One region of the Thermus amyloliquefaciens genome, then DNA from elsewhere that is predicted to be linked to it. Evidence: riboswitches for the same ligand, from Rfam matches in the RefSeq annotation. Region 1 holds a riboswitch; the other holds the start of a gene.
What was found. Region 1 has a riboswitch for thiamine pyrophosphate ahead of thiE (thiamine phosphate synthase). Riboswitches for the same ligand answer to the same signal wherever they lie in the genome.
Positions count from the first base shown of each region.

Region 2: it holds a riboswitch for thiamine pyrophosphate, as region 1 does, so the genes downstream of both, BS74_RS02360 (thiamine ABC transporter substrate-binding protein) here and thiE (thiamine phosphate synthase) in region 1, are expected to answer to the same signal.

Region 1 is NZ_JQMV01000003.1:981,984-987,624, forward strand. Features, by position in the region: gene BS74_RS05405 (protoglobin domain-containing protein) at 1-300, shown strand, start outside; gene BS74_RS05410 (cobyrinic acid a,c-diamide synthase CobB) at 305-1,621, shown strand; TPP riboswitch at 1,780-1,889, shown strand; gene thiE (thiamine phosphate synthase) at 1,959-2,579, shown strand; gene thiS (sulfur carrier protein ThiS) at 2,566-2,760, shown strand; gene BS74_RS05425 (thiazole synthase) at 2,761-3,546, shown strand; partial or broken gene BS74_RS05430 (NAD(P)/FAD-dependent oxidoreductase) at 3,543-4,495, shown strand; gene thiC (phosphomethylpyrimidine synthase ThiC) at 4,492-5,641, shown strand, end outside.
Region 2 is NZ_JQMV01000003.1:359,877-383,224, reverse strand. Features, by position in the region: gene BS74_RS02415 (penicillin acylase family protein) at 1-1,991, opposite strand, end outside; gene BS74_RS02410 (CDGSH iron-sulfur domain-containing protein) at 2,098-2,307, shown strand; gene BS74_RS02405 (aldo/keto reductase family protein) at 2,351-3,310, shown strand; gene BS74_RS02400 (helix-turn-helix domain-containing protein) at 3,317-3,937, opposite strand; gene BS74_RS02395 (MFS transporter) at 3,996-5,240, shown strand; gene BS74_RS02390 (FAD-binding oxidoreductase) at 5,250-6,608, shown strand; tRNA gene BS74_RS02385 (tRNA-Met) at 6,636-6,712, shown strand; gene BS74_RS02380 (4a-hydroxytetrahydrobiopterin dehydratase) at 6,764-7,000, shown strand; gene BS74_RS02375 (acyl-CoA thioesterase) at 7,013-7,390, shown strand; gene BS74_RS02370 (DNA-formamidopyrimidine glycosylase) at 7,465-8,259, shown strand; gene BS74_RS02365 (ABC transporter permease) at 8,297-9,781, opposite strand; gene BS74_RS02360 (thiamine ABC transporter substrate-binding protein) at 9,828-10,862, opposite strand; TPP riboswitch at 10,884-10,979, opposite strand; gene BS74_RS02355 (alpha/beta fold hydrolase) at 11,027-11,875, opposite strand; gene BS74_RS02350 (hypothetical protein) at 11,845-12,084, opposite strand; gene BS74_RS02345 (fuculose-1-phosphate aldolase) at 12,081-12,659, opposite strand; gene rpoC (DNA-directed RNA polymerase subunit beta') at 12,717-17,294, opposite strand; gene rpoB (DNA-directed RNA polymerase subunit beta) at 17,334-20,693, opposite strand; gene BS74_RS02330 (RNA-binding protein) at 20,880-21,518, opposite strand; gene fabZ (3-hydroxyacyl-ACP dehydratase FabZ) at 21,519-21,944, opposite strand; gene mreB (rod shape-determining protein) at 21,949-22,980, opposite strand; gene rny (ribonuclease Y) at 23,231-23,348, opposite strand, start outside.

The DNA of each region.
Region 1 (5,641 bases):
CTGGTGGGCCTGGTGCACGTGCGCCGGGGGGTGACCAACGCCATGATGGCCGCCATGTGGAACTGGCTGGTGGAGAGCGTCTCCCGCCTAGCCCGGGAGCGCCTTCCCGGGGAGGAGGCCCAGGCCCTGGCCGACGCCTGGCGCCGGCTTGGCTTCACCGTGATGGCCTTGATCTCCGAGGGCTACCTCCACGCCTACCTCGAGGCCCTGGCCCAGGCGGAAGGGGTGGAGGTGGGGGCCTTCCTGCAAAGGGCCCAAGAGGAGGCGGCCCGCCTCCTCAGAAGCCTCTCCCCAGGCTAGGGGCATGGTGCGGCTCTCCCGGCTGGTCCTGGCCGCCCCCCACTCGGGAGCGGGGAAGACCACCTTGGCCCTGGCCCTGCTCCTGGCCTTGCGGGAGCGGGGCCTCAGGGTCCAGGCCTTCAAGGTGGGTCCGGACTATGTGGACCCCACCCATTTGGAGGCGGCCTCGGGGCGTAGGGTCTACAATCTGGACGGCTTTTTCTTGGAGGAAACCCGCCTTCTCTCCCTCTTCCAGCACGGGGCCCGCGGGGTGGACCTGGCCCTGGTGGAAGGGGTGATGGGCCTTTTTGACGGCAAGGACCCCCTGGGCCAGGTGGGTTCCACCGCCCAGGTGGCGAGGCTCCTGAAGGCCCCGGTGCTCCTGGTGGTGGATGCCTCCGCCATGGCGGGTTCCATCGCTCCCCTGGTGCAGGGCTTCCGCGCCTTTGACCCCAGGGTCCAGGTGGTGGGGGTCTTGGCCAACCGGGTGGCTTCGGAAAGGCATGCGGAGCTCCTGCGGGAGGCCCTCTCCCACGTGGGCCTGCCCCTCTTGGGCTGGCTGCCCCAGGACCCCGCCCTGGGGATTCCCGAGCGCCACCTGGGCCTGGTGCTGGCGGGGGAGGTGCGCCCGCCCCTTCAGGCCCTCCTCCGGGCCTTCCGGGTGGACCTGGAGGGGGTGTTGCGCCTGGCGGCGGTGGCCCCCTCCCTGCCTCAGGCTCCCCCCTTCCTCCCCCCAAGGGAGCCTCCCCGGGTGCGGGTGGCCTACGCCTGGGATAGGGCCTTCCGCTTCTACTACCCCGAGGGGCTGGAGCTCCTCGAGGCCCTGGGGGCCGAGCTCGTCCCCTTCAGCCCCCTTGAGGACGCGGTCCTGCCCCCCTCCCAGGCCCTCCTCCTGGGAGGGGGGTATCCGGAGCTCTTCGCCCGGGAGCTTGCGGAAAACCGGGCCATGAGGGAGGCCATCCGCCGCTTCCCCGGCCCCATCGTGGCCGAGTGCGGGGGGTACATGTACCTGGCAAGGGGGCTTTGGGTGGGGGAGGACTTCTTCCCCATGGTGGGCCTGGTTCCCGCGGAGGCCCGCATGGGGGAGAGGCCCATCCTGGGCTACCGGGAGGTGGAGGCCTTGAGGGATAACCCGGTGGCCCAAAGGGGCGAGGTCTTCAAGGGGCACGAGTTCCACTACGCCCAAATGGAGCCTTCCCAAAGCCCCGCCTGGCGGCGGGTGGGGGGAGGGGAGGTGGAGGGCTACACGGATGGCCGCGTCCTGGGCAGCTTCGTCCACCTCTACCTGCCCGCCCGGCCGGAGGGGGCCAGGCGGCTCCTCGCCTGGGAGGGCCTCCCTTAGCTGGGGTTCTTTGCGGCGGATTTTCCCAAAGGGGGGTTTCGGTGCGGGCCGGGACCCCGGGCTTTCCCCCGCTCCCCCTGGACCCCAGCGCCCCCCGGTGGGGCCCTGGGGGAAGGTGTTCTGCGCCCTATTCTTCCCCCCTGATCTGCTATGCTGAGGGGGCAGGCTAGGGGTGCCCCAAGCGAGGGGCTGAGAGCTGGGTACCTCCCAGCAACCCTTGGAACCTGATCCGGGTAATGCCGGCGGAGGGAAGCCTATGCGGAAGCGCCCAAACCCCCAAAACCCAACCTTCCTCGGGCCGCAGGGCTTTGCCTTGCCGGCCTGAGGAGGTGAGACCTTGCGGGGAAGGCTCTATCTGGTGGTGACCCCCAGGCCCGGTTGGTCCACCCATGAGGTCCTGGACCGCACGGAGAGGGCCCTGGCGGGCGGGGTGGAGGTGTTGCAGCTTCGGGCCAAGGACTGGGAGGCGAGGCCCACCCTGGCCCTGGGGGAGAGGATGCTTTCCCTGGCCCGGCGCCACGGGGTGCCCTTTTTCCTCAACGACCGGCCCGACCTGGCGGCCCTTCTGGGGGCGGACGGGGTACACCTGGGCCAGAACGACCTCACCCCGGAGGAGGCCCGGCGCTTCTTCGGGGGGATGGTGGGCCGTTCCACCCATGCCCCGGAGCAGGCCCTGAGGGCCCTGGGGGAGGGGGCGGACTACCTTTCCATAGGCCCGGTGTGGGAGACCCCCACCAAGCCGGGCAGGCCGGCGGCGGGGCTGGGCTACGTGCGCTGGGCCGGGGAAAACCTGGGGGAGAAGCCCTGGTACGCCATCGGCGGGATCACCCTGGAGAACCTGGACGTGGTCTTGGAAGCCGGGGCCCGGCGGATCGTGGTGGTGCGGGCCATCCTGGACGCCCCCGACCCCGAGAAGGCGGCCCGGGCCTTTCGGGAGAGGCTTTATGGTGTGGCTTAACGGCGAGGCCAAGCCCCTGGAGGGGAGGACGCTTAGGGAGGTTCTGGAGGAGCTGGGGGTGGACCTTTCCCGGGTGGCCGTCCTCCTCAACGAGGAGGCCTACCCGGGGCGGGAGCTCCCCCACCGCGTCCTGAGGGAGGGGGACGTGGTGGAGGTGGTCACCCTCATGCAAGGAGGCTAGATGGACACCTGGAAGGTAGGGGACATAGAGCTTAGAAGCCGCCTCATCCTGGGCTCGGGCAAGTTCCGGGACTTCGGGGTGATGCGGGAGGCCATCCAGGCCGCGGGGGCGGAGGTGGTCACCGTGGCCATCCGCCGGGTGGAGGCCAGGATGCCCGGGCACGTGGGGCTTCTGGAGGCTTTGGAGGGGGTGAGGCTTCTCCCCAACACCGCCGGGGCCAGGACCGCGGAGGAGGCCCTAAGGATTGCCCGGCTGGGCCGGGCCCTCACCGGGGAGCGCTGGGTGAAGCTGGAGGTGATCCCCGACCCCACCTACCTGCTCCCCGACCCGGTGGAGACCCTGAGGGCGGCGGAGAGGCTTTTGCAGGAAGGCTTCGTGGTCCTCCCCTACATCGGCCCCGACCTGGTCCTGGCCCGGCGGCTTGCCGCCTTGGGCACGGCCACGGTGATGCCCCTGGCCGCCCCCATCGGTTCCGGCTGGGGGGTGAAGACCCGGGCCCTCCTGGAGCTCTTCGCCCGGGAGAGGGCCTCCTTGCCCCCGGTGGTGGTGGACGCGGGGCTCGGCCTTCCCTCCCATGCGGCGGAGGTGATGGAGATGGGCCTGGATGCCGTTTTGGTGAACACCGCCATCGCCGAGGCGGAGGATCCCGTGGCCATGGCGGAGGCCTTCCGCCTGGCGGTGGAGGCGGGGCGGAAGGCTCATCTGGCCGGCCCCATGCGGCCCCGGGAGGGGGCGAGCCCCAGCAGCCCCACCGAGGGGGTGCCCTTGGGAGGGGGGAGGGGATGAGGGCGGAGGCCATCGTGGTGGGGGCGGGGATCGTGGGGGCCCTGGCGGCCTACGAGCTCAGGAAGCGGGGCCTTTCCCTCCTCCTCCTGGACGCGGGCAAGGAGGGGGCGGCCACCCCCGCCAGCGCCGGGATGCTGGCCCCCTACCCGGAGGGGCTCACCGGGGAGGTCCTGGAGGCGGCCCTCTTCGGCCTGAGGTACTACCCGGGCCTTCTGCAGGAGCTCCGGGGCCTGGGCCTCGAGGTGGAGGCGGGCTTTGCCGGCACCCAGGTGGTGGCCCTTTCCCAAGGGGAGGCGGAGGCCTGGCACGCCCAGGAGGCCCTGCCCTACCCCGTGCGGGGGGGAAGGGGGGCGCGCACCTTCCCCGGGGGGTACGTCCACCCTGGGGCCCTACGGCAGGCCCTGCTGCGGGCTTTGGAGGCCATGGAAACCCCCCTCCTCCACGCGGAGGTGGAGGAGGTGAGGGAAGGGGAGGTGCGGGGAAGGTGGCGGGGTGCTCCCCCCGGGGAGCCCTTCGCCGCCCGGGCCCGTCACCTTCTCCTGGCTGTGGGCGCCTGGGGCGGCCGGTTCGGCCTTGGGGTGCGCCCCTTGAAGGGGGAGGCCTTGCTCCTGGAGGGGACGCCGCCCCCCATGCCCCTCTTCGCCGGGGACGGGTATCTGCTTCCCCGGGAGGGCGGGGTGTACGTGGGGCCACGGGGCGGGAGGGCTGGGCCCCGGGGGTGGACCTCCATGGGCTCAGGTGGCTTGCGGACTACGCCCACGAGCGCTTTCCCGGGCTGGAGGGAGCCCGGTTCCGGGGGGTCCTTTGGGGCTATCGGCCGGTGGGGGAGCTTTTCGTGGGGGAGGTGCAGAAGGGCGTCTATGCGGCGGTGGGGCACGGGAGGAACGGGGTCCTCCTGGCCCCTTGGACGGCGGCAAGGATTCTGGAACTCATGGGGGTAACGGCATGACCCAGCTGGAGGCAGCAAGAAAGGGTATCCTCACCGAGGAAATGGCCTATGTGGCGGAAAGGGAGGGGGTTTCCCCCGAGTTCGTGCGGGAGGGGGTGGCCGCGGGGCGGATCGTGATCCCCCGGAACCCCAACCACCGCACCCTTAAGGACTTCAAGGGGATCGGGGAGGGGCTTTCCGTGAAGGTGAACGCCAACCTGGGCACCTCCTACGACTACGTGGACCCCGAGGAGGAGGTGGAGAAGGCCCGGGTGGCCATCCGGTACGGGGCGGACACCATCATGGACCTCTCCACCGGGGGGGATCTTAGGGCGATACGGGAGCGGATCCTCGAGGTGGCCACGGTTCCCCTGGGCACCGTGCCCATCTACGAGGCGGAGTTCCGGGCCGCCAAGAGGAAGAGCTTCTTTGACCTGAGCGCGGACGAGCTCTTTGAGGTCATCGAGGAGCACGGAAGGCAGGGGGTGGACTACATCACCGTGCACGTGGGGGTCACCCTGAAGAACCTGGAGGTCTACCGGAACACCTCCCGCACCACGGGGATCGTGAGCCGGGGCGGGGGGCTTCTCGCCGCCTGGATGCTCCACCGGGGGGAGGAAAACCCCCTCTACGCCCGCTTTGACGACCTCCTGGAGATCGCCCGCACCTACGACATGACCCTCTCCCTGGGGGATGGCCTGAGGCCGGGGTCCTTGGCGGACAGCACCGACCGGGCCCAGATCGCCGAGCTCCTCACCATCGGGGAGCTGGTGGAAAGGGCGAGGCGGGCCGGGGTGCAGGCCATGGTGGAGGGGCCGGGCCACATCCCCCTGAACGAGGTGGCCACCAACGTCCAGATCCAGAAGAAGCTCACGGGGCATGCCCCCTTCTACATCCTGGGCATGCTCCCCGTGGACACCGCCGCGGGCTTTGACCACATCGCCGGGGCCATCGGCGGGGCCTTGGCGGGCTGGATGGGGGCGGACATGCTCTGCTACCTGACCCCAGCGGAGCACCTGGGCCTGCCCACCCCCGAGCACGTGCGGCAAGGGGTCATCGCCTTCAAGATCGCCGCCCACGCCGCGGACGTGGCCCGGGGGAACCCCAGGGCCCTGGAGAGGAACCGGCGCATGTCCGAGGCCCGCTACCGCCTGGACTGGGAGGGGC
Region 2 (23,348 bases), 610 kb from region 1:
AAGACCGCCCGGTGCACCTCGCCCCAGGAGCGCCCCCCTAGGGCCTCCTTCCGGTCCAGGGCCCGTTCCAGGGCCAAGGCGGCGAAGTCCAGGCAGGTCTCCGGGTACCCGGTGTCCGGCTGGTCGCAGTTTTTATCCCCCTCCTTAAGGGCCCTTAGCAGGTAGCGGGGCTCGTCCCAGAAGGCCTCCCCCACCTCCCTCTCCGGCAACCGGGTGAGCTCGGTGTACCAGAGGGCGAAGACCAGGGCCTCCTCCGAGCCGGCGGCCATGGTGCCGTCCCAGGCAAGAAGCCTTTGGCGCCAAACCCGGCCCCGCTCGGAGAGGGGGTTCAGGAGCTCCAAGGCGGGGCGGAAGTCCCGGAAGAGGAGGGTTTTCTGATCCTGCTGGATGGCCCGCATGTCCTCCAGGGAAAGCTTTTCCTTGGCCAAGAGGAGCTCGCGGATGCGCTCTGCCCGGTAGGGCTCGGCCCAGTCGTAGGTGAGGGCGTAGGGGAAGCCCTCGGGGGTGGCCTTGTGGTTGGCGGTGACCACAAAGCCCTCCTTGGGGTTCAGGACCATGGGCCACGCCTCGGGCCTGCGGTAGCCCTGCCAGTCCCACTCCCCGTTCCCGGGCACGGGCACGGTGCCCGTGTGCCCCTCCTTGCGGATGGGGAACTTCCCGGGGGCGATGTAGCCGATGTTGCCCTCCACGTCGGCGTAGACGAAGTTCTGGCTGGGGGCGGAGTAGTGGCGGAGGGCGGCCACGAACTCCTCCCAGCTCCCCGCCCGGTTCACCCCCAGGAAGGCCATGAGGATGTGGTCCTCCGGGTCCAGGCTCACCCAGCGGAGGGCCATGGGGGTCTTGGGGGGGTCTTGGAGGGCGTCGGTGATCACGGGGCCATAGAGGGTTTCCCGCACCCGCAGGACCTCCTCCCTACCCCCCTTGACCCGGATCCTCTCCTCCCGCACCCGGTAGGGCACCACCCGGCCCTTGTACCGGTAGCCCCTACCCTCCACGTCCTCCAGGAGGTACAGGTCCTGCACGTCCGCCCCCACGTTGGTCACCCCCCAGGCGATGCGCTCGTTCCGGCCGATGACGATGCCCGGCACCCCGGGGAGGCTGGCCCCCATGGCCCGGTAGCCGGGGGCCTCGAGGACCATCAAGAACCAAAGGGAAGGCGCCTGGAGGCCCAGGTGGGGGTCGTCCGCCAGGAAGGGCTTCCCCGTGACCGTGCGGCTTCCCGCCACCACCCAGTTGTTGCTGGCCTCCAGGCGGCGGGGCGGGGCCATCCTCAGCAGGGCGGCCGGGGCCTCCTCCCGCTTTAGGGGAAGCCTCAGGTCCTCCCCTTGCAGGATGGTGGGGGCGTCCTCGGGGTAGGGGGGCATGAGCTGGAGGAGCCTCTCGGGGCTTATCCCCCGGGCGAGGAGGCGGTGGCGGAGGAGCTCCTCCTCCCAGTTGCCCGAAAGGTCAAAGCTCATCATCTTGGCCCACACCAGCACGTCCGGCCCCGACCAGGGCTCGGGGCGGAAGCCGAGGAGGCGGAACTCCGGGGGCAAGGGGGCCCCGCTTTCCAAAAAGGCGTTCACCCCGGCCACATAGGCGTCCACCGCCCGCTTTTCCTCCGGGTAAAGCCGCTCGTAGGCGCTCTTTGCCGCCTGGTAAAACCCCCAGGTGCGCAGGAAGCGGTCTTGAGGAAGCGTGGCCTCCCCCAGGACCTCGGAAAGCCTGCCCTGCCCCACCCGGCGCTGGAACTCCATCTGCCAAAGCCTTTCCTGGGCGTGGACAAAGCCCTGGGCGAAGAGGAGGTCCTCGAGGGTCTGGGCCCGCACCCGCACCACCCCCCGCCCGTCCCGCACCACCTCCACCGGGGCCGAAAGGCCCTTCAGGGCGATGCGCCCCTCCGCCTGGGGCAAAGAGGCCCGCAGGGTGGCGTAGACTCCCAGGGCCAGCAAGAGGACCGCCAGAAGGGCCAAGCCCAGGGCCCAAGCCAGAAACCGCAAGAAGCGTTTCATGGTTGGACGGAGTATACCATGGGGCCTGGGCCCCCTGAGCCAAGGGAAGACCCTGGTGGGGTGTTCCTGCGGGTCTTCCGGGCTCCCCTTCCCTTAGGATGGAGCCATGCGGCTGGAGTTCGTGGAAAACGGTCCCATCCGGTTGGAGGGCGGACGCTTCCGGGTGCGGGTGGGGGAGCGGGAAGAGGTCTTGGAGAAGCCCCGGCTCTCCCTTTGCCGCTGCGGCGCCTCGGCGAACAAACCCTTCTGCGACGGCACCCATAAGCGCATCGGCTTCCAGGCCCCTGGTGGGGTGTTGGAGGTGGAAGGGGACTGACCCGCTGGTCAACCTTGGGCCAAGGGGGTAAACTCCGGTAGCTATGGGCACCATGCGCTACCGGAAGCTGGGCAAGTGGGGCCTCAAGGTCTCCGAGATCTCCTTGGGGGCCTGGGTCACCTTCGGCGACGTGGTCAAGGACAAGGAAACCGTCCGGGAGATCGTGAAGATCGCCTATGAGGGCGGGGTGAACTTCTTTGACAACGCCGACGTCTACGCCAAGGGCCTGGCGGAGGAGGTGATGGGGGAGGTGCTAAGGGAGTTTCCCCGGCACACCCTGGTCCTCTCCACCAAGGCCTACTGGCCCATGTCCGAGGACCCCAACGACCGGGGCTTAAGCCGCAAGCACCTCCTGGAAAGCCTCACGAAAAGCCTAAAGCGCCTCAGGACCGACTACGTGGACCTCTTCTTCGCCCACCGCTACGACCCCGAGGTGCCCATGGAGGAGATCGTCTACGCCATGCACACCCTCGTGGAAAAGGGCTACGCCCTCTACTGGGGCACCTCGGAGTGGCCCGCGGCCAGGATCGCTGAAGCGGTAGCCTTCGCCAAGGCCAACGGCCTCCACCCGCCCGTGGTGGAGCAGCCCCAGTACTCCATGCTCTACCGGGAGCGGGTGGAGGGGGAGGTCCTTCCCGAGGCGGAGCGCTTCGGCATGGGCCTGGTGGTCTGGAGCCCCCTGGCCATGGGCATGCTCACCGGCCGCTACGACGAGGGCATCCCCCCGGAAAGCCGCTTCGCCCGTTACCCCCAGTTCGCCGAGCGCTTCCTCACCGAGGAGAACCGCAGGAAGGTGCTGCGGCTTAAGGAGGTGGCGGAGGAACTGGGCCTCACCCGCACCCAGCTGGCCCTGGCCTGGGTTTTGCGCCTCCCCGGCATCTCCAGCGCCATCACCGGGGCCACCCGGCCCGAGCAGATCCGGGAGAGCCTGGGGGCCGCGGGGGTGGACCTGCCCCAGGAGGCCCTGGAGCGGATTGAGGCCATCCTGAAGGGCGAGGCGTAAAGAAGCCTATTTCGGTGCCGGGGCCAGGCCCAGGTGGACCAGGTACCGGGCCTGGCCCTCCGCCTGCCGCGCCGGGGACAAGGCCGCATAGCGGTGGTACAGGGCAAGAAGCTCCCGCTGGAAGGCCTTGGCCTCCTCCCGGCTCAGGTAAAGCCCGGCGCTCCAGAGGTTCACCAAGGGGGGAAAGCCCTCGGCCAGGAGGTCGGATTCCGCCTCGCCCCCGAACTCCAAAAGGCCCTCCTCGTTCAGGAAGACCCGGAGGACAGCCCCGTGGCCGGGGTCGTGGGCCTCGAGGGCCCTCGCCCACTCCTCCTGCCAGCTCCTGGCCCCCTCCAGGGCCCGCAGGACCCTCTCCGGCACCAGCTCCCGGGGGATGCGGAAGTCGGTGTCCACCGCCCGGTAGAGCCGTATGGGCCGCCCCCGCCTTTGCCGGGTCCCGACAGGCAGCAAAAGCCCCGCCCGCACCAAGAGGCCCACCCGGTAATGGGCCTGCTGCAGGGAAAGGCCCTGGGCCAGGGCCAGGTCCTTCACGCTGGCCGGGCCCTTCATGAAGGGCTTCAGGGCCACGGCCATCTCCGGGTCCGCCAGGAGGCGGGCCGCCAAGGGGTTTTCCACCCGGAAGGCCATGCCTCTACTCTAAAGGTCCGCTTGCGCCTGGAGTAGAGGGAGGGGGAAAGTGGGCGGCATGCAGGGCTTCGCCGCCTTCCGCCTGCTCTGGGTGGGCCAGGCCCTGGCCCTGGTGGGCCGGGAGATGACCTGGTTCGCCCTCACCCTCTACGCCTACCAGAAGACGGGCCTGGCCACCACCCTTTCCCTCTTGGGCTTCTTCCACTTCCTCCCCCTCATCCTCCTCTCCCCCCTGGCGGGGGCCCTGGTGGACCGCTACCCCCGGCGGTGGGCCATGCTGGCCGCGGACCTGGGCGGGGGGCTGGCCACGGGCTTCCTCCTCCTCATGCTCCTCCTGGGGCGGCTGGAGGTGGGGCACCTCTATGTGGTTTCCGCCTTCACCGGGGCCCTTTCCAGCCTCCACTGGCCCGCCCTCTCCGCCGCCCTTTCCGCCATGCTGGAAAAAAAGGACTACGCCCGGGCCAGCGGCATGATGAGCCTGGCGGAGTCCCTGGCGGGGGTGGGGGCCCCTGTGCTGGCCGCAGCCCTCCTGAAGCCCCTGGGCCTTTGGGGCATCTTCGCCCTGGACCTCCTGGGGGCGGGTGCCGCGGTCCTCACCCTCCTCATGGTGCCCATTCCCAGCCCTCGAGCTCAGGCTGGGAAAAAGACCTCCCTCCTGGAGGAGGCCCTCTTCGGCTTCCGCTTCATCCTGCAAAGGCCCCCCCTCCTGGGCCTGCAGCTCATGTTCTTTGGGGTGAACTTCCTCACCACCCTGGCGGCCACCGTCCTTCCGGCCATGGTCCTGGCCAAGACCGCCCTCTCCGAGACCGCTTTGGCCCTGGTGCGCTCGGCCTCGGGGCTCGGAGGGGTGGCGGGGGGGCTTCTCCTCTCCCTCTGGGGCGGCCCCCGGAAGCGGGTGCACGGGGTCTTCCTGGGCATGGCCCTTTCCAGCCTGGCCCTGGCCCTCATGGGCGTGGTGGAGGGCCCCCAGGCCTGGGCGGCCTTGGCCTTCCTGGAGAGCCTCTTCATACCGCTGCTGAACGGCTCCAACCAGGCCATCTGGCAGTCCAAGGTGCCCCTCGAGGTCCAGGGCAAGGTCTTCGCCGCCAGGCGCATGATCGCCTGGTTCGCCAACCCCCTGGCCATGCTCCTCTCTGGCCCCCTGGCGGACCGGGTCTTCGGCCCCCGTTACGGCCAGGGGGAGGGGATCGCCCTCATGCTCCTCCTCTTTGGCGGCCTGGGGGTGGCCCTGGGGCTTTTGGGCTACCTCCTCCCCCCGGTCCGGGAAGCGGAACGCCTTCTCCCAGACGCCAAGCCGGACTAAACTTTCCTCATGGCGAAGCTGGAAGCCCTTAGGCGCCTCCTCCCCGGGAAGGTGGACACCTCCCCCTCCGAGCGCCGCCGCCACGGGCGGGACGAGGGCTACCCCGAGGAGGGGGAGGTGTTGGCGGTGGTCTACCCGGAGGGGGTGGAGGACGTGCAAAAAGCCCTCCTCTGGGCGCGGGAGCACCGCGTGGCGGTCATCCCCTTCGGGGCGGGCACCAGCCTGGAGGGCCACCTCCTCCCCTTGGGGGAGGCCATCAGCCTGGACTTCGCCCGCATGAACCGCCTCCTCGAGGTCCGCCCGGAGGACTTCCTCTGCGTGGTGGAGCCCGGCCTCACCCGCAAGGCTCTGAACGAGGCCCTGAAGGGGACGGGCCTCTTCTTCCCCGTGGACCCCGGGGCCGACGCCACCTTAGGCGGCATGGCCGCCACCAACGCCAGCGGCACCACCACGGTGCGCTACGGGGGGATGCGGCCAAACGTCCTGGCCCTGCAGGTGGTCCTGGCGAACGGGGAGGTGCTGGAGCTCGGGCGGCCCGTGCGCAAGACCAGCGCCGGCTACGACCTCAAGGACCTCTTCATCGGCTCGGAAGGGACCTTAGGGGTCATCACCCGCCTCACCCTGCGCCTGCACCCCTTGCCCGAGCACGTGCACACCCTAAGGGTCTTCTTCCCCGGGGTGGAGGAGGCGGCGGCGGCGAGCTATAGGGTGATGGCCAGCGGGCTTCCCGTGGCCCGGCTGGAGCTTTTGGACGAGCTGGCCCTAAAGGCCCTGAACCGCCACCTTGGGGCGGGGTTTCCCGAGCGCCCCGCCCTCTTCCTGGAGTTCCACTCCTCCACGAGGGAGGCCCTGGAGGCGGAAAGCGCCCTGGCCCTTACCCTCATGGAGGAGGCGGGGGCCTTGGCGGTGGAGGCCGCCAAGACGGAGGAGGAGCGCAAAAGGCAGTGGGAGGCCCGGCACCAGGCCTACTGGGCCCTGGTCCACCTCTTCCCCGGCCACCGCTTCATGATCACCGACGTGGCCGTGCCCCTTTCCCGCCTGCCCGAGATGGTGCGCTATGCCCAAGGGCTTCTTTGGGAAATGGGCCTCACCGGCAACATCCTGGGCCACGTGGGGGACGGGAACTTCCACACCCTGGTCCCCGTTTTGCCGGAGGACTACCCCAAGGCCGAAGCCTACGCCGAGGCCCTGGTGCGCCGCGCCCTGGAGCTTGGGGGCACCTGCACCGCCGAGCACGGGGTGGGCCTGAGGAAGAAGAAGTACCTGCCCCGGGAGCACGGCCCTGCCCTGGATTGGATGCGAAAACTGAAGGCGCTCCTGGACCCCGAGGGCCTCCTGAACCCGGGGAAGGTGCTTGACACGCCCTAGGCCCTCCGCTATAGTTAAGGATGGCGACGCGGGGTGGAGCAGCCTGGTAGCTCGTCGGGCTCATAACCCGAAGGTCGCGGGTTCAAATCCCGCCCCCGCAACCAAAAGGGAGCCCAAACCCCAAAGGGTTTGGGCTTTTCCTTTACCCTTTAGGCATGGACTGGGAGGTGCGGCAAGACCCAGAACGCCTTTACAAGGCCTTCCGCTTCCCGAACTTCCGGGAGGCCCTGGCCTTCGCCCAACGCGTGGGGGAGCTGGCCGAAAGGGAAAACCACCACCCCCGCCTCACGGTGGAGTGGGGCCGGGTGACGGTGGAGTGGTGGACCCATAGCCAAGGGGGCATCACCGAAAGGGACCGGGAGATGGCCCGCCTCACCGACCTTCTCCTGTAGCCTGGGAAGGGTATGGAGGCGCGGACCTTAGAGCTTGTCTTCCCCGAGCACACCAACCCCCTGGGCGCCGCCTTCGGCGGCTTTGTGCTGGGCCTCATGGACAAGGTGGGCTCCTACGCCGCCGCCAGAAGGGCCAAGAAGCCCGTGGTCACCGTGGCCGTGGGCGGGGTGGAGTTCAAGGTGCCCATCCGCACCGGGGACCTCCTGGAGGTGGTGGCGAGGGTGGTGCGGGTGGGACGCACCTCCTTGACCGTGGAGGTGGAGGTGTACAAGGAGCGCTTTGGCCAGGAAAACGGCCGGGTCCTGGCCACCAAGGGGGAGCTCACCTACGTGGCGGTGAACGAGCGGGGCCAGCCGGTGCCGGTGGACGAGCATGCGGGTATGGATTGATGCCTCCTGCCCCTACTGCCGGGCCTTTGGCCTGGGGCCTAGGCTCTACCGCACCCTGGCCCAGAGGAGGCCCCGTGCCTGAGCTGCCCGAGGTGGAAACCACCAGGCGGCGCCTCGAGCCCCTCCTTCTTGGGCAACGCCTCCTGGAGATCCACCACCAGGACCCAAGGCGCTACCGCCACACGCAAAAGGCCCAGGGGCAGATGGTGGAAAGCCTCCTGCGCCGCGGGAAGTTCCTCCTCTTTCCCCTCTCTGGGGGCTTGGAGATGGTGGTCCACCTGGGCATGACCGGGGGGTTTCGCCTGCAAAAGACCCCCCACACCCGGGTGGCCTTCCGCCTGGAGCAGGGGGAGCTCTTCTTCCACGACCCGAGGCGCTTCGGGCGCATCTGGGTGGTGGAAAAGGGGGATTACCGGGAGATCCCCCTGCTCTCCCGCCTGGGCCCCGAGCCCCTTTCCGAGGCCTTCCGCTTCCCGGAGTTCTGGGAGGGCCTAAGAAGGAGCGGCAAGCCCCTCAAGGGCCTCCTTCTGGACCAGCGCCTCGCCGCCGGGGTGGGGAACATCTACGCCGACGAGGCCCTCTTCCGGGCCCGCCTCTCCCCTTTCCGCCGGGGGCGGGAGCTTAGGGAGGAGGAAGCCCAAAGGCTCTTCCTGGCCCTTAAGGAGGTGCTGGCCGAGGCCACCGCCCAAGGGGGAAGCACCCTTTCCGACCGCACCTACCAGCAACCCGATGGCCTTCCGGGAGGGTTCCAGGAGCGCCATGCGGTCTATGGCCGCGCGGGGCTCCCCTGCCCCCTTTGCGGCACCCCCGTGGCCCGGGGGGTGGTGGCGGGGCGGGGCACCCACTTCTGCCCCCGGTGCCAGGCCTGATGCCGCCCCACGCGGAGGGAGTCCGCACGGGGTGGCATCAGCCCCACCGGCCGCGGCCCCGGTCCAGGAGGTAGAAGAGGAGGGCGGAAAGGAGGGCCAGCAGGAAAGCCAAGGCCAAGGCCTCCCGAAAGGGGGCCTCCCCGGGCCGGCCCAGCCGCTCGTAGATGGCCAGGGTCAGGGTGGTCCACTCGGGCCGCCAGAGCACCAGGCTGGCCCCAAACTCCCCCAGGATGGCCGCCAGGGCCAGGGCCAGCCCCGAGGTGAGGGCGGGGAGGACCAAGGGGAGCTCCACCCGCAGGAAGGCGCGAAGGGGCGTGGCCCCCAGGACCCGGGCGGCCCAAAGGAGGCTTGGGGGAAGGCTCTTCAGGGCGGGAAGCAACGCCCGGGCCAAGAGGGGGTAGGCCAGGAGGGCGTAGGCCCCGAGGAGGAGGCCTAGGGAGCCCCTAAGGGAGGGGTAGGCCAGCAGGTAGCCCAGGCCCACCGCCACCGGGCTCACCATGAGGGGGAATAGCCCCAAAAGGTCCATAAGGCGGCTTCCCCGGGCGGCCACCGCGTAGGCCACCCCCAGGGGAAAGGCCAGGAGCAGGGCCAGAAGGGTGAAGCGGAGGCTATTCCCCAAGGCCAGGGAAAGGGGGGTGAAGTCCTCCGAGGCCCAGGCGGAGGCCAAGGCCCCGGGGTGAGCCTGGAGGAGGAGGGCCCCCAAGGGCGCGAAGAACAGGAGGAAGAAGGCGGCAAGCCCCACCGTGCCAGCCCAGGAAAGGCCAGGCCCCAGCCCCCCTGGGGGCAGGGGGTAGGGGCGGAGGCGCAGGTACAGCAAGACGGCGAGCCCCAGGGTGAGGATCTCCAGGAGCATGAGGGCGCTGGCCTCGGGAAAGGCCAGGCGGTAGGCCAAAAGGGTGTAGACCTCCACCTCGAGGGTGGCGTACCGGGGCCCGCCCAAGAGAAGCGGCACCCCGAAGGCGGAAAAGGTGTAAAGGAAGACCAGCAACCCGGCGGAACCCAAGGCGGGAAGCAGCAGGGGAAGGCCCACCCTTAATAGGGCCCGAAAAGGGGTGGCCCCCAGGACCCTTGCCGCCCGCATGGGCTCGGCCAGGTGCACCGCCACGGGAAGGAGGATGCGCAGGGCGAGCCCCAGGTTGTAAAAGACCGCCGCCAGGAGGAGAAGGGCCTTGGTGCCGTAGAGGTCCACCCCCAGGAATCCGCGGGGGCCCAGGAGGGCCAAAAACCCCAGGGCCACCACCGGGGTGGGGAGGACGAAGGGGAGGGTGGAGAGGGCAAGGAAGGCCTCCCTGAGGGGAAACCGCCTGCGGAAGAGAAAGGCCAGGGGAAGGGCCAGGGAAAGGGTCAGGAGGGCAGAAAGGAGCCCATACTCCAGGCTCCAGAGGTAGCGCCCCCAGTAGTAGGGGTTGGCCAGGGCCCTGGCGAACCCCTCCCCCACCCCCAGGGCCAGGATGCGCCCCAAGGGGTAGAAAAGGGCCAGGCCCAGGAAGAGGAGGACGAGAAGCCCCGCGAGCCTGGCCACGCCCCTTTATACCCCCTCGCCTAGCCAGGGGAGGCTTGGGGAAGCCTCACCGCCGCCCCTTGCGCACCGCCTCCGGGCTTTGCCCCTGGAGGACCACCTTGGTCCACTCCTCAATCCAGCGTTCCCGGTGCTGGGCCATGGCCTTGGGGTCCATGCGCACGCTCCCCAGGGGCTCGGGGGCGAAGCGGAAGACCTCGGGGAGCCCCGCATCCCGGCGGGCGGGGTACATCCACATCTCCGTGGGGATGTTCTCCTGCACCGGCTTGGAGAGGAGCCAGTCCACCACCTTCCTGGCCCCTTCCAGGTTCTTGGTGCCCTTCAGGATCCCCACGAACTCCACCTGGAAGAAGGCCAGCTCGGGGAAGAGGTTCCCCGTGGGGGGCTCTTGGTACTTGCCCTCGGAGTAGTAGACCTCGGCGGCGGGGCTGGTGGTGTAGGAGACCACCAGGGGCCTATCCCCCTTGTAGAGGGTGAAGTGGGTGTAGTAGGCCTCGCTCCAGCCCTTGGCCACCCGCACCCCCCCATCCCGGAGCTTGGCCCAGAAGTCCAGGTAGCCGTCCTCCCCAAAGCGGGCCACGGTGGCCATGAGGAAGGCCAGGCCCGGGGAGCTGGTGGCGGGGTTTTGCACCACCAAAAGCCGGGCGTACTCGGGCCGGGCCAGGTCCTGGGGCACCTTGGGCAGGGGCCGCTCCTTGAAGTAGGCCCGGTCGTAGTTCAGGCTCACCCAGCCGTAGTCCACGGGCAGGGCGCGGAAGGTGGGGTCCAGAAGCAAGGTGGCCTTCAGGTTCCGGACCTCGGGGCTGCGGTAGGGGAGGAGGATGTCCGCCTCGAGGGCCCGGGAGAGGAAGGTGTTGTCAAAGCCATAGATCACATCGGCGATGGGGGCCCCCTTGGTGAGGATGGCCCGGTTCAGGGTCTCCCCCGCATCCCCTCCCTTGAGGAAGCGGAGCCTCAGGCCCGTCTCCCGCTCAAACCGGGCGATGAGCCCCTTGTCCAAGGAAAAGCTGCTGTGGGTGAGAACGGTGATCTCCTGGGCGAAGCCGAAGGCCAAAAGGGCCAGCAAGGCCAAAAGGCGCAACATACAACCCCTCCTTGTCACCGGGAGGGGCCTTGGTCACCTTCCCTACGCCGGCATTACCCGGTTCAGGTTCCAAGGGTATCTCTCAGCCCCGCAAACGGAGCACCCCCGGTGACGCCTAGAGTTTACCACCTTCCCCGGCCCCAGAAGGGCCACCCAGGCCCCCTTCACACCCCCCAGGGCACCAAAAGGCCCTCGAGGGCCTCCCGGAAGGCCACGCCAAAGGCCTCCGGCTGGTCGATCCAGGGGTAGTGCCCGGCCCCGGGGATCACCCGGATGGGGGCTTTGAGGCGCTCCGCCACCTCCTCCGCGTAGGGGTAGCTGGTGCCGTCCCTCTCCCCCACCAGCAAGGTCACCGGGCTGCGGCCCGGGGCAAGGTAGGGGGTGTAGTCCAAGCGCCAAAGGCCGTTGTGCAGGAAGCCCCAGGCCGGGGTGTCCGGCCCCAGGATGCCGGAGCCCTCCACCACCCACTCGTACTCCAGGCGGCCATGGGGGGTGGGAAACATGAGGCGGTCAAAGAGGAGCTTGGGCTCGGCCTTGGCCAGGGCGGCCTTCAGGTTCTCCTCGGGGTCGGGAAGGGGCTCAAGCCCCGCCGCCTCGGCCAGCCGGGCAGCAAGCCAAGGGAAGCTCACCCAGGGCCCCAACAGGAGGGCCCCCCCGGCCTCGGGGTAGCGGCGCAGAAGCTCCAGGGCCACCAGGGCGCCAAAGCCGTGGGCCAGGAGGTGGAACCGCTCCACCCCCAAGGCCTCGGCCAGGGCCAGGGTGTCCTCCACCAGGGCATCCAGGGTGAAGAGCCGGGGATCCTGGGGAAGCTCCAGGCTCCGCCCCGAACCCCGCTGGTCAAAGTAGATGACCCGAAAGCCCTCCAGGTAGTCCTGAAGCCCCTCCCTGAGGGCATAGGCGTTGCCCCCGGGCCCGCCGTGGAGGACGAGGATGGCCGGGGCATGCTCGTCCCCCACGTCCTCCACGTAGAGCTCCGCTTCCCCTACGGGGATGTACCCGATTTCTTCCCGCATCCCCTATAGACTACCCCATCCCGAAGGGTAAAGGCCCAAACCTTAACCCCAGGCAGGGCCTGGGCCCTCCGCCAAGCCTCCTCCCCCGCACCCAAGACCTCAAGAAGCCACACCCCTTCCCCCTCAAGAAGCCAAAAGGGATGGGGAAGCTCCCGGGCCAGGGCCAGGAGGGCCTCCCGGTCCTTCCCCTCCACGAAGAGCACCCTCATCCCTTCCCCCAAAGGCGGTGGTAGAAGAGGATCTCCGCGCTCTCCTCCAGGGTGGTGAGGAGGCTGTAGGCCTGCAAAAGGGCCTCCTCTGGCCGCTCCTTGAGTCCAATGGCGAAGGCCCCATGCCCCCGCAAAAGGCAAACCGGCCTCTCCCTAAGGGCCTCGGCCACGGCCAAGGCCGCCTCCTCCGTGGCGGAAACCGTCTTGGGGGAAAGCACCGGCACCTCCTTCAGGTGGTACTGGCCCTCGAGGTCCAGGGGAACCAGGAGGTCCAGGTGCAGGGAAAGGGCCACCGCCACCCGGGGATGGGCGTGGACGATGGCCTGGGCCGCGGTCCTTAGGTAGACCTCCCGGTGGACGACGCTTTCCACGCTGGCCCCTTCGGGAAAGGGGCCCACGAGGGGCACCTCCACCAGGTCCTCCGGGGTAAGCCTCCCCTTCTGCACCCCGCTTTTGGTGATGAGGAAACCCTCCTTGGTGCGCACGGAGAAGTTCCCCGCGGTGGCGGAGACGAGCCTTTGCTGGAAGAGGTCCTCCCCCACCTGGCGGAAGGCGGTATAGATCCGCGCCAGCATGGGCCCATTATGGCGCAACCCGGGGCCCCACCCCAGCCGGACTGGGGTGGGGGGCCCTTAGGCCTGTTTCCCGGGCTGTTCCCGACGGGCAGGGCGGCGCAGGGCGGGTTCCTTTTCCTTGGCCTCCACCGCCTCCTTCCTGGCCTCCTCGATGGCCTTGAGGGTCTTTTGGTCCACCACCTGGGTGAAGCGGACGAAATCGCTCCCCGTGCCCGCGGGAATGAGGCGCCCCAGGATGACGTTTTCCTTGAGGCCGATGAGCTCGTCCTTCTTGCCGGCGATGGCCGCCTCGGTGAGCACGTGGGTGGTGTTCTGGAAGCTGGCGGCGGAAAGCCAGCTCTTGGTGGAAAGGGCGCTCTTGGTCACCCCCATGAGGAGGGGCTTCCAGGCCACGGGGGTCTTGCCCTCGGCGATGAGCCGCTCGTTCAGGGCCTCCACGTCCCACTTCTCCAGGATCTGGCCCTCCAAAAGGCGGCTATCCCCGGGGTCGGTGACCTCCACGTACTTGAGCATCTGCCGCACCACGATCTCAATGTGCTTGTCATGGAGCTTCACCCCCTGGGCCCGGTAGACCTTCTGGATCTCGTCCACCAGGTAGCGCTCCACCGCCTCGGGACCCTTGGCCTCCAGAAGCTGATGGGGATCCACGGCCCCGCGGGTCAGGGGCTGGCCCGCCTCCACATAATCCCCATCCTTCACCACCAAGCGGGCGTCCTTGGGAAGCTTGTACTCCTTGGAGAAGCCCTCGGACTCCACGAAGACGGAGAGCTTCTCCTCGGTTTCCTCGATGCGCACCACCCCGTCGATCTCGGAGATGACCGCCTTGGCCTTGGGCCTGCGGGCCTCAAAGAGCTCGATGACCCGGGGCAGACCCTGGGTGATGTCGGTGCCCACCGCCACGCCGCCCGTGTGGAAGGTGCGCATGGTGAGCTGGGTGCCGGGCTCGCCGATGGACTCCGCCGCCACCACCCCCACCGCCTCGCCGATGGACACGGGGCGGGCCATGGAGAGGTCGTAGCCGTAGCACTTCTGGCACACCCCGTAGCGGGTCTGGCAGGTGAGGGGGCTGCGCACGGGCACCTCCTTGATCTCCCCCGCCTCCGCCGCCTTGATGAGGAGCCCCACGTCCTCCAGGGTGAGGTAGCGCCCCTCCTCGAGGCGCTCCCCCAGCACCTCCACCTCCCGGGCCAGCACCCGGCCATAAAGCCCAGACTCGATGTCGGAACGCTTCCTCAGGCGCAAGGAGCGGGTGACCTCGTCGGGCTGGAAGAGGGGAACGGAGATGAAGTTGGTGGTGCCGCAGTCCGCCTCCCGCACCACGATCTCGTGGGCCACGTCCACCAGCTTCCGGGTGAGGTAGCCGGAGTCGGCGGTGCGGAGGGCGGTGTCCGCCCCACCCTTGCGGGCCCCGTGGCTGCTGATGAAGTACTCCAAGACGGTGAGGCCCTCCCGGAAGGAGGAGCGCACGGGCACCTCGAAGGTCTCCCCCGAGGGCTTTTGCATGAGGCCGCGCATGCCGCAAAGCTGGCGGATCTGCTGGGGGTTACCCCGGGCCCCGGACTGGGCCATCACGTAGAGGGGGTTGAAGGGGTAGTTCTCTTCAAAGTTCTTGAAGACCGCCTGGGTGACCTTCTCCGTGGTCTCGGTCCAGAGCTGGATCACCTGGTCGTACCGCTCCCGGTCGGTGAGGAAGCCCATCTCGTAGGCTTGCTCAATCTGGCGGAGCTTGCGGTCGGCCTCTTCCAGGTACTTCTGCTTCTCCGCCGGGATCACGGCGTCGTCAATGCCGATGGTGATCCCGCTGGTGGTGGAGAGGGTGAAGCCGTAGTACTTGAGGGCGTCCAGCAGCTTGGCCGTTTTTTCAATGCCCAGGCGCAGGAAGGACTGGTAGACCAGGTCCTTGAGGGAGTTCTTCTCCTGGGGCACGTCCATCTGGAGAAGCTCCTGGGCCACCTTCTCGTCCCCCACCGCCTCCCCCACGATGCGGGCGAAGAGCACCCGCCCCGGGCTCGTCTCCAGGCGCCGGCCCAGGTAGCGCACCGTGACCACGTCCTGGAGGTCCAGGTACCCGTGGGCCACCGCCAAAAGGGCCTCGTCGGGGCTGGAGAAGACGAACTTGAGGCGGCCCACGCTGGTCTCCTTCCCCGCCACCCTTATGGGCGCGTTCAAGGCCACCTCGCCCCGCTCGTAGGCGGCCAGGGCCTCTTCCGGCGTGGCGAACTCCCGGCCTGCGCCCTTCTTCTCCCGGCGCACCTGGGTGATGTAGTAAAGCCCCAGGATGATGTCCCGGCTGGGCTTGGCCAAGGGTTCCCCGGAGGCGGGGGAGAGGAGGTTGTGGGCGGAGAGCATCTGGACGCGGGCCTCCGCCTGGGCAAAGGAGGAAAGGGGCACGTGCACCGCCATCTGGTCCCCGTCAAAGTCGGCGTTGAAGGCCTCGCACACCAGGGGGTGGAGCTGGATGGACTGCCCCTCCACCAAGACCGGCTGGAAGGCCTGGATCCCCAGGCGGTGCAGGGTGGGGGCCCGGTTCAGGAGGACCACCTTGCCGTGGATCACCTCCTCCAGGGCGTCCCAGACCTCGTCCTTGATGTCCCGCTGCCTTTCCAGCATCCTGCGGGCCGCCTTCACGTTGGGGGCGATGCCCTTCTCCTCCATCTTCTTGAGGAGGAAGGGCTTGAAGAGCTCCAGGGCCATGCGCTTGGGCAGGCCGCACTGGTGGAGCTTGAGCTGGGGCCCCACCACGATCACGCTCCGCCCCGAGTAGTCCACCCGCTTGCCCAAGAGGTTCTGCCGGAAGCGGCCCTGCTTGCCGGAGAGGATGTCGGTGAGGCTCCTCAGGGGCCGCTCGGAACCCGGGTTGGTGACGGGCGCCCCGCGGCGGCCGTTGTCGATCACCGCATCCACCGCCTCCTGGAGCATGCGCTTCTCGTTGCGGATGATGATCTCCGGGGCCCCCTGGGCGAGGAGCTTCTTCAGGCGGTTGTTGCGGTTGATGAGGCGGCGGTAGAGGTCGTTGAGGTCGCTGGTGGCGAAGCGGCCCCCGTCCACCTGCACCATGGGCCGGAGGTCGGGGGGCAGCACGGGCACCGCCTCGAGGACCATCCACTCCGAGCGGTTGCCGGAGTCCAGGAAGGCCCGCACCACCTCGAGGCGCTTCCTGGCCTTGGCCCGCCGGGCCCGGGAGGGGTGCTTCATCTCCTCCAGGAGCTCCGCCTCCAGCTTCTCCAGGTCCAGCTCCTTCAGGAGGGCCTGGATGGCCTCGGCCCCCATGCGGGCGTCAATGTCGTAGGACTCCACCACCCGCACCGCATTCCGGACCAGGTCCACCTCCACCCGGCCGTAGATCTCGCTCTTGACCTTGCCCCCGTCCGCCAGGGTATCCCCCGGGGCCACCCGGTCCCCGGTGGAAACCTCCACGTCGTCCTCAAAGGGGTAGAGGCGGGCCTTCATCACCACGATGCTGGCGGGCTCGTGCAGGTGGACCACCCCCTCGGCCTCGGCGATCACCTCCTCCTCGGGGTCAATGGCCGCCACCACCTTCTCCCCCGCCTGGACACGGGCCCCCTCGGGCACCACCACGTTCATGTGGGGAGCCACCGCATAGTCCTTGGGCTCCGTCCACTCCAGGAAGAAGGTGAGGTAAACGGTATCCCCCTCCTCCTCCACCTCCACCTCTTTGGCGCTCATGTGGCGGGGCATGCGCACGAGGCCCTGGCCCTCCGCCAGGGGCTGGCCCTTCTCCACGATCTCCCCCTGGACCACCAAGGGGGTAAGCCCCACGGGCAGGAAGTAGCGGGCCACCACCGCCTCCTCCTGGCGCAGGTAGAGGAGGTGGCCTTCTGCAAGCTCCCTAAGCTCCACCACCCCCTCCTCCTCCGCCCGGAAGAGGTAGGGCTCGGGAAGCTCCGCCAGGACCTCCCCCGGCCTGTACGCCTCCTTTTCCACCCAGGCGGAAAGGGGAAGGCGGAGGCCCGCCCGCTCCTTGCGCAGGTAGTCCACCCGCACCCGCCGGGGGAAGCGGTAGAGGGCGATCCCGTCCATGCGGCTTGTCACCCCGGGGGCCAGCTCCTGCCCCTTCACCACCTCCTCCCCGTCCTTGACCAGGGCATCCACCCCGGGGGGCAGGGGGTAGGTCTCCTGCTTGCCGTAGCGGAGCTCCCGGTACTCCTCGTCGGTGAGGAGCTGGCGCTTCTGCACCGGCACCCCATCCAGCACCGCCCCCTTGGGGTCTAAGACGATGTACTTGCTGAAGTAGAGGACCTGCTCCAACTCGGTGGCGGAGAGGTCCAAGAGGGTGCCGATCTTGGAGGGCACATCCTTCACGAACCAGATGTGGGCCGCGGGGGTGGCCAGCTCAATGTGCCCCATGCGGTAGCGGCGCACGATGCTCTTGGTGACCTCCACCCCGCAGCGCTCGCACACCTTCCCCTCAAAGCGCTGGCGCTTGTACTTGCCGCAGGCGCACTCGTAGTCCTTGGTGGGGCCGAAGATGCGCTCGTCGAAAAGCCCATCCCGCTCTGGCTTCAGGGTGCGGTAGTTGATGGTTTCGGGCTTCTCCACCTCCCCGTAGCTCCAGGAGCGGATCTTTTCCGGAGAGGCCAGGGCGATGCGGACCTTGCGAACTTCCTTTTTCATTCTTCCTCCACAAGAGCAATCCCGCTTCTTCCGTGCGGTCTACCGCTTGGAGGCCAAGCCCTCGAAGATGTCCACGGGGTTGTCCCGCTCGTCCAGGGTCTGCACATCCAAGGCCAAGGCCTGAAGCTCCTTCACCAGAACCCGGAAGGACTCGGGCACGCTGGGCTCGGGCACGTCCTCCCCCTTGATGATGGCCTCGTAGGCGGCGTTGCGGCCCTCGATGTCGTCGGACTTGAGGGTGAGCATCTCCTGCAGGGTGTGGGCGGCCCCGTAGGCCTCGAGGGCCCACACCTCCATCTCCCCAAAGCGCTGGCCGCCGAACTGGGCCTTACCCCCAAGGGGCTGCTGGGTGATGAGGGAGTAGGGGCCGGTGGAGCGGGCGTGCATCTTGTCCTCCACCATGTGGTAGAGCTTCATGATGAACATCTGCCCCACCACGATGGGGCCCTCAATGGGCTCCCCGGAGCGGCCGTCGTAAAGGACCACCTTGCCCTGGAGGAAAAGCTCCTTAAGCTGCTCCTCGGGGCTCTTGCCGGGGCTCACCAGGCCCAGCTTCTCCGCCCGGGCCAGGACCTCCAGCTCCCGCTTGTCCACCCCGAAGCCCTCCTCCTTCCGCTTGCCGAAGTAAAGGTCAAAGGCCTCGGCCAAAAGGGCCTTGACCTCGGGCTCCGTGGCCCCGTCAAAGACCGGGGAGATGTAGCGCTGGCCCAGGAAGAAGCCCGCCAGGCCCAGGTGGGTCTCCAGGATCTGGCCCAGGTTCATCCGGCTGGGCACCCCCAAGGGGTTCAGGATGATGTCCACCGGGGTGCCATCCGGCAGGTGGGGCATGTCCTCCACGGGGAGGATCTTGGCCACCACCCCCTTGTTCCCGTGGCGGTTGGCCAGCTTGTCCCCCACCTGGAGCTTGCGCTTTTGCGCCACGTAGACCCGCACCACCTCCCGCACCCCGGGCTTCAGCTCCACCCCGGGGTCGCCCCGCCTCAGGCGCAGGGTGCCCACCACGATGCCCCCCTCGCCCGGGGGAACCCTCAAGGAGGTGTCCTTCACGTCCCGGGCCTTATCCCCGAAGATGGAGCGCAGGAGGCGCTCCTCCGGGGAAGGCTCCTGCTCCCCCTTGAAGCTGGTGCGGCCCACCAGGATATCCCCCGGCTTCACCTCGGCCCCGATGCGCACCACCCCCTCCTCGTCCAGATCCCTTAGGGCGGCCTCGGAGAGGTGGGGGATGTCCCGGGTGATCCGCTCCGGGCCCAGCTTGGTGTCCCGGGCCTCGATCTCGTAGCGCTCGATGTGGATGGAGGTGTAGAAATCCCGCTTTAAGAGCTCCTCGCTGATGACGATGGCGTCCTCAAAGTTGTAGCCATCAAAGGGCATGATGGCCACCAGGACGTTCTGCCCCAGGGCCAAGAAGCCCTCCTCGGAGGCGGGGCCATCCGCCAGGAGGTCCCCCTTCCTCACCCTCTGGCCCACGGTCACCCGGGGGCGCTGGTCCAGGGCGGTGCCCTGGTTGGAGCGCACAAAGCGGCGCAGGGCGTACTCCACCAGGCGGCCGTCCTCGTAGCGCACGGCGATGCGGCGGCCATCCACCGCCACCACCTCCCCGTCCCCCTCGGCGTAGACCGCGGCCAGGGAGTCCCGCACCACCCGCTCCTCGAGGCCCGTCATCACCACCGGGGCCTGGGCCCGGATGAGGGGCACCGCCTGGGTCTGCATGTTGGATCCCATCAGGGCCCGGTTGGCGTCGTCGTGCTCCAGGAAGGGGATGAGGTTGGTGTTCACGGAGAAGACCTGCTTGGGGGAGACGTCCATGAACTCCACCTCCTCCGGGCCCACGATCACCGGCTCCCCCCGCCGCCTTGCCACCACCCGGTCGGTGGCGATCCGGTCCCCCTCCAAGGGGGTGTTGGCCTGGGCGATGGTGTACCGGTCCTCCTCGGTGGCGGTCATGTAGACCACCTCGTCGGTGACCACCCCACCCCTCACCCGGCGGTAGGGGGTGCGGATGAAGCCCAGCCCGTCCACCCGGGCATAGGCGGCCAAGGAGGTGATGAGGCCGATGTTGGCCCCTTCCGGGGTCTCCACGGGGCAGATGCGGCCATAGTGGGTGCGGTGAACGTCCCGCACGTCAAAGCCCGCCCGCTCCCGGGTAAGGCCCCCAGGGCCCAAGGCGGAGATCCGCCGCTTATGGCGCAGGGAGGAGAGGGGGTTGGTCTCGTCCTTGAACTGGGAAAGCTGGCTCCGGCTGAAGAACTCACGGATGGCCGCCTCCAGGGGGCGGTTGTTCACCAGCTTGGCCGGGGTCAGGGTGTCGGCGGACCCCATCACCATCCTCTCCCGCACCCCCCGGGCCAGGCGGCTTAGGCCCACCCGGAACTGGTCGGCCATGAGCTCCCCCACGGTGCGGATGCGGCGGTTGCCCAGGTGGTCGATGTCGTCCGCCTCGTGGCCCGGCGCTCCAGCGGTGAGGGCGAAGAGGTAGCGCAAGGTGGGCAGGAAGATCTCGTCCTTGAACTCCCCGTCCTCAAAGCGCACCAGGGTGCGGCCGGAAAGCCTCACGCCCAGCTTCTCCTCCGCCTTGTACCGCCCCGCCTCCCCCAGGTCGTAGCGCTTGGGGTCGGCGAGGAGGCCGAAGAGGTAGGCCAGGGCCTTGTCCTTCTTGGGGGGATCCCCGGGGCGGAGCAGGGTGAAGAGGCGCACCAAGGCCTCCTCCGGGCGCATGGCCAGCACCGCCTCGTCCAGAAGCCCCTGCACCAGCTCCCCATAGGCCCCAAGCTCCCGGTTCAGGGTTTCGGCATCGTAGCCCAGGACCCGGAGGAGGAGGATCAGGGGGAACTTGCGCTTGTTGACCTTCATGGAAACGGTGCCGTTTGACTCCACCTCCAGGTCAATCCAGGGCCCCCGCTTGGGCAGGGGGATGATGCTGGCCACGTAACGCCCGGGCCGGGCGGGGTCCGGGGTGAAGTAGACCCCCGGGGAGCGGTGGATCTGGGAGACGATCACCCGGTCGGCCCCGTTGATGATGAAGGAGCCGTCCTCGGTCATGAGGGGGATGTGGCCCAGGAAGACCTCGTCCTCCTTGATGAGCCCCGTGTCCTTGTGGATGAGCTGGAGGCGGGCATAGAGGGGGGCCTGGTAGGTGAGGTCCTTCTCCCGGCACTCGTCCTGGGAGAAGGGGGGCTCCCCGATGCGGTACTCCAGGAAGTCCAGGACCATGCCGCCCTTGCCCTTGTCCCCCTCCTCCACGGGGAAGGTCTCCTTGAAGGCCGCCTGGATGCCCACGTCCTCCCGCTTATCCGGGGGCACATCGGCCTGGAGGGCCCTCTTGTAGGACTCCACCTGGATTTCCGTCAAAGGGGGAAGGGGAATGACCTCTCGGATGCGACCAAACCGCTTAATCTCCATGCATCACCTCAAGGATGGAAAAGCGGGCCGCCCGAGGTAAGCTAACAGGGTTCTTCCGCGGGTTCTGGTGTCCCGCGGCGGCTGGCTCTTACCGTGCTCCCTTGGCCCGACCAAAGAGCACAAACCTTAGCTTATAGGGCAATCCCTTAAGCCGTCAAGCCTACCCGCAACCCTGGCCCTTCGCTCCTACCGTTCCACCTCCACCTTGATTTTATAGTTTCCCCGCCTGGTTTCGCCAAGCACCTCCAAGAGCCTCAGGCTCCCCAAACCCTCCGCCAAAAGGGTGTCCCCGGGGGCCATCTCGTCCTTGGGGGAGGCCACCTTGCCCCTTAGCCGCACCTTCCCCGCCCTCACCCCTTGGGCGAAGTAGTTGCGGGAGACCCCGAACCCCTTGGCCCCCACCGCGTCCACCCTTAAGGAGGGCACCACCAGGGTGCGCACCCGCTCGCCCCTGGCCCTTAGGGCCCCCTCGGGCGGGGGAAGAAGGGCAAAGCCCGCCTCCTGGAGGGCCTTCCTCCCCTGGGGCAGGAGGGCCACCAGAAACCCCCCCTCCCACACCTCCAGGTCCCCCATGGCCTCCCCCAGGTCCGGGGGCTCCTTCTCCAGGAAGGCCACCTCCACGGGGTCGTGCACGGCAGGGATCTCCGGGGGGTAGAGCACGGCCACCTTGCGCTCCGCCAGGGGAAAGCCCCCGAAGAAGGCCACCTTGAGCCCCTCGGCCCGGGCGGCCGCCTCCAAGAGGGCCTGGGCCTCGAGGTCCAAAAACCCCGTCTGCACCACCCGCCCACCCCGGGCCCGCTTGAGGTAGGAGGCCAGGTCCGCCATCTAGCCCCCCCGCACCGCAAAGCTCAGGGTGGCGCTGGCCCTTTCCTCCCCCTCCACCAGGGCCCTGACCGCCACCTTGCCCAGGCCCCGGCGGAAGAGGAGAAGCTCCCCCTCCAGGATCAGGGTGTCCCCTGGCACCACGGGCTTTTTGAAGCGGGCCTCCTCCACCCCCACCAGGAACACCAAGCCCCCCGGCTTGAAGCCGGGCTGCCGGGCGATGGTGCCCACCGCCGCCTGGGCCATGGCCTCCAGGATCAGCACCCCCGGCATGATGGGGTAGCCGGGGAAGTGCCCCTGGAAATGGGGCTCGTTGAAGGTGACGTTCTTCAAGGCCCGGAAGGACCTTTCATCGGCGTGAAGAACCCGGTCCACCAGGAGAAAGGGATACCGGTGGGGCAGAAGGCTGAGAATCTCGGTGATCTCCACCGCCTTACCTCTTCAGCACGTCGTCGGAGGAAAGGATGGTGTCCTCCAGCACGTGGAGCATCTCCAGGGCCCGCCCCGTGCCCAAGGCCACCGCCTCAATGGGGTTCTCCGCCACCACCACCGGCACCCCCGTGGCCTCCTGCAGGGCCACGTCTAGGTTTTTAAGCAGGGCCCCGCCCCCGGTGAGGAGGATGCCGCGCTCGTAGATGTCCGAGGCCAGCTCGGGGGGGGTGGTCTCCAAGACCCCCTTCACCCCTTGGAAGATTTTCTCCAGGGGCTCTTTCAGGGCCTCGGCCACGTCCTCGGCGGGGATCTCCGCGGTGCGGGGGAGGCCGGTGATCAGGTCCCGGCCCCGCACCTCGGCCACCTCTTTCTCCTCCCCCGGCAGGAGCTTGGCCCGGCCCAGCTGGATCTTGAGCTCCTCGGCGGTGCGTTCCCCGATGAGGAGGTTGTACTTTTGCCGCACGTAGCGGATGATGGCCTGGTCCATCTCGTTGCCGGCGATGCGCAGGCTCTCCGAGCGCACGATGCCCCCCAGGGAGATGACGGCGATGTCCGTGGAGCCTCCCCCGATGTCCACCACCATGCTGCCCGTGGGTTCGGCCACGTTGATCCCCGCCCCGATGGCCGCCGCCAAGGGCTCCTCGATGAGGTAGACCTTGTGGGCCATGGCGGAAACCGCCTGCACCACCGCCCGCCGCTCCACGTCCGTGACCCCGGAGGGTACCCCCACCATGACCCGGGGACGGAAGAAGCGGCTCATGGGGGAAAGCACCTTTTGCAGGAAGAGGAGGAGCATGCGCTCCGTGAGGGCGTAGTCGGCGATCACCCCATCCTTAAGGGGCCGCACCGCCACGATGTTCCCCGGGGTGCGCCCCAGCATGCGGTAGGCCTCGGCCCCCACCGCCTTCACCTCCCGCTTCCCCTGCACCACCGCGATCACGGAGGGCTCGCGCAGGACAATGCCCTTCCCCCGCACGTAGATGAGGACGCTGGCCGTCCCCAGATCGATCCCGATGTCCTCGCCCCTCAGCATATCGCCCCATTCTACTCAGGAAGAACCCGGTAGCGGACCCCCTGGTCCTCTACCCCCGCCAGCACCTGCTTTCAAAGGACACCCGCCCCTCCGCGAGATAAAAGGCGAAATCCAAGGGCGGCCTCCAGGTGCGAAAACCCTTGCTCGGGGTCTGGCGCTTGAAGGGTTGCCGGAGCGTGGCCACAGGAAAGGGCATACCTCGCCCCCCATGACCTCCGGGTCCGGGCTGATGCGCCCACGCCAGACCATGTCACTTAGCGTACTCCACCGCCCGGGTCTCCCGCACCACCGTCACCTGCACCTGGCCGGGGTAGTTCATCTCCCGCTCGATGCGGCTTGCGATCTCCCGGGCCAGGAGGGTGGCCTTG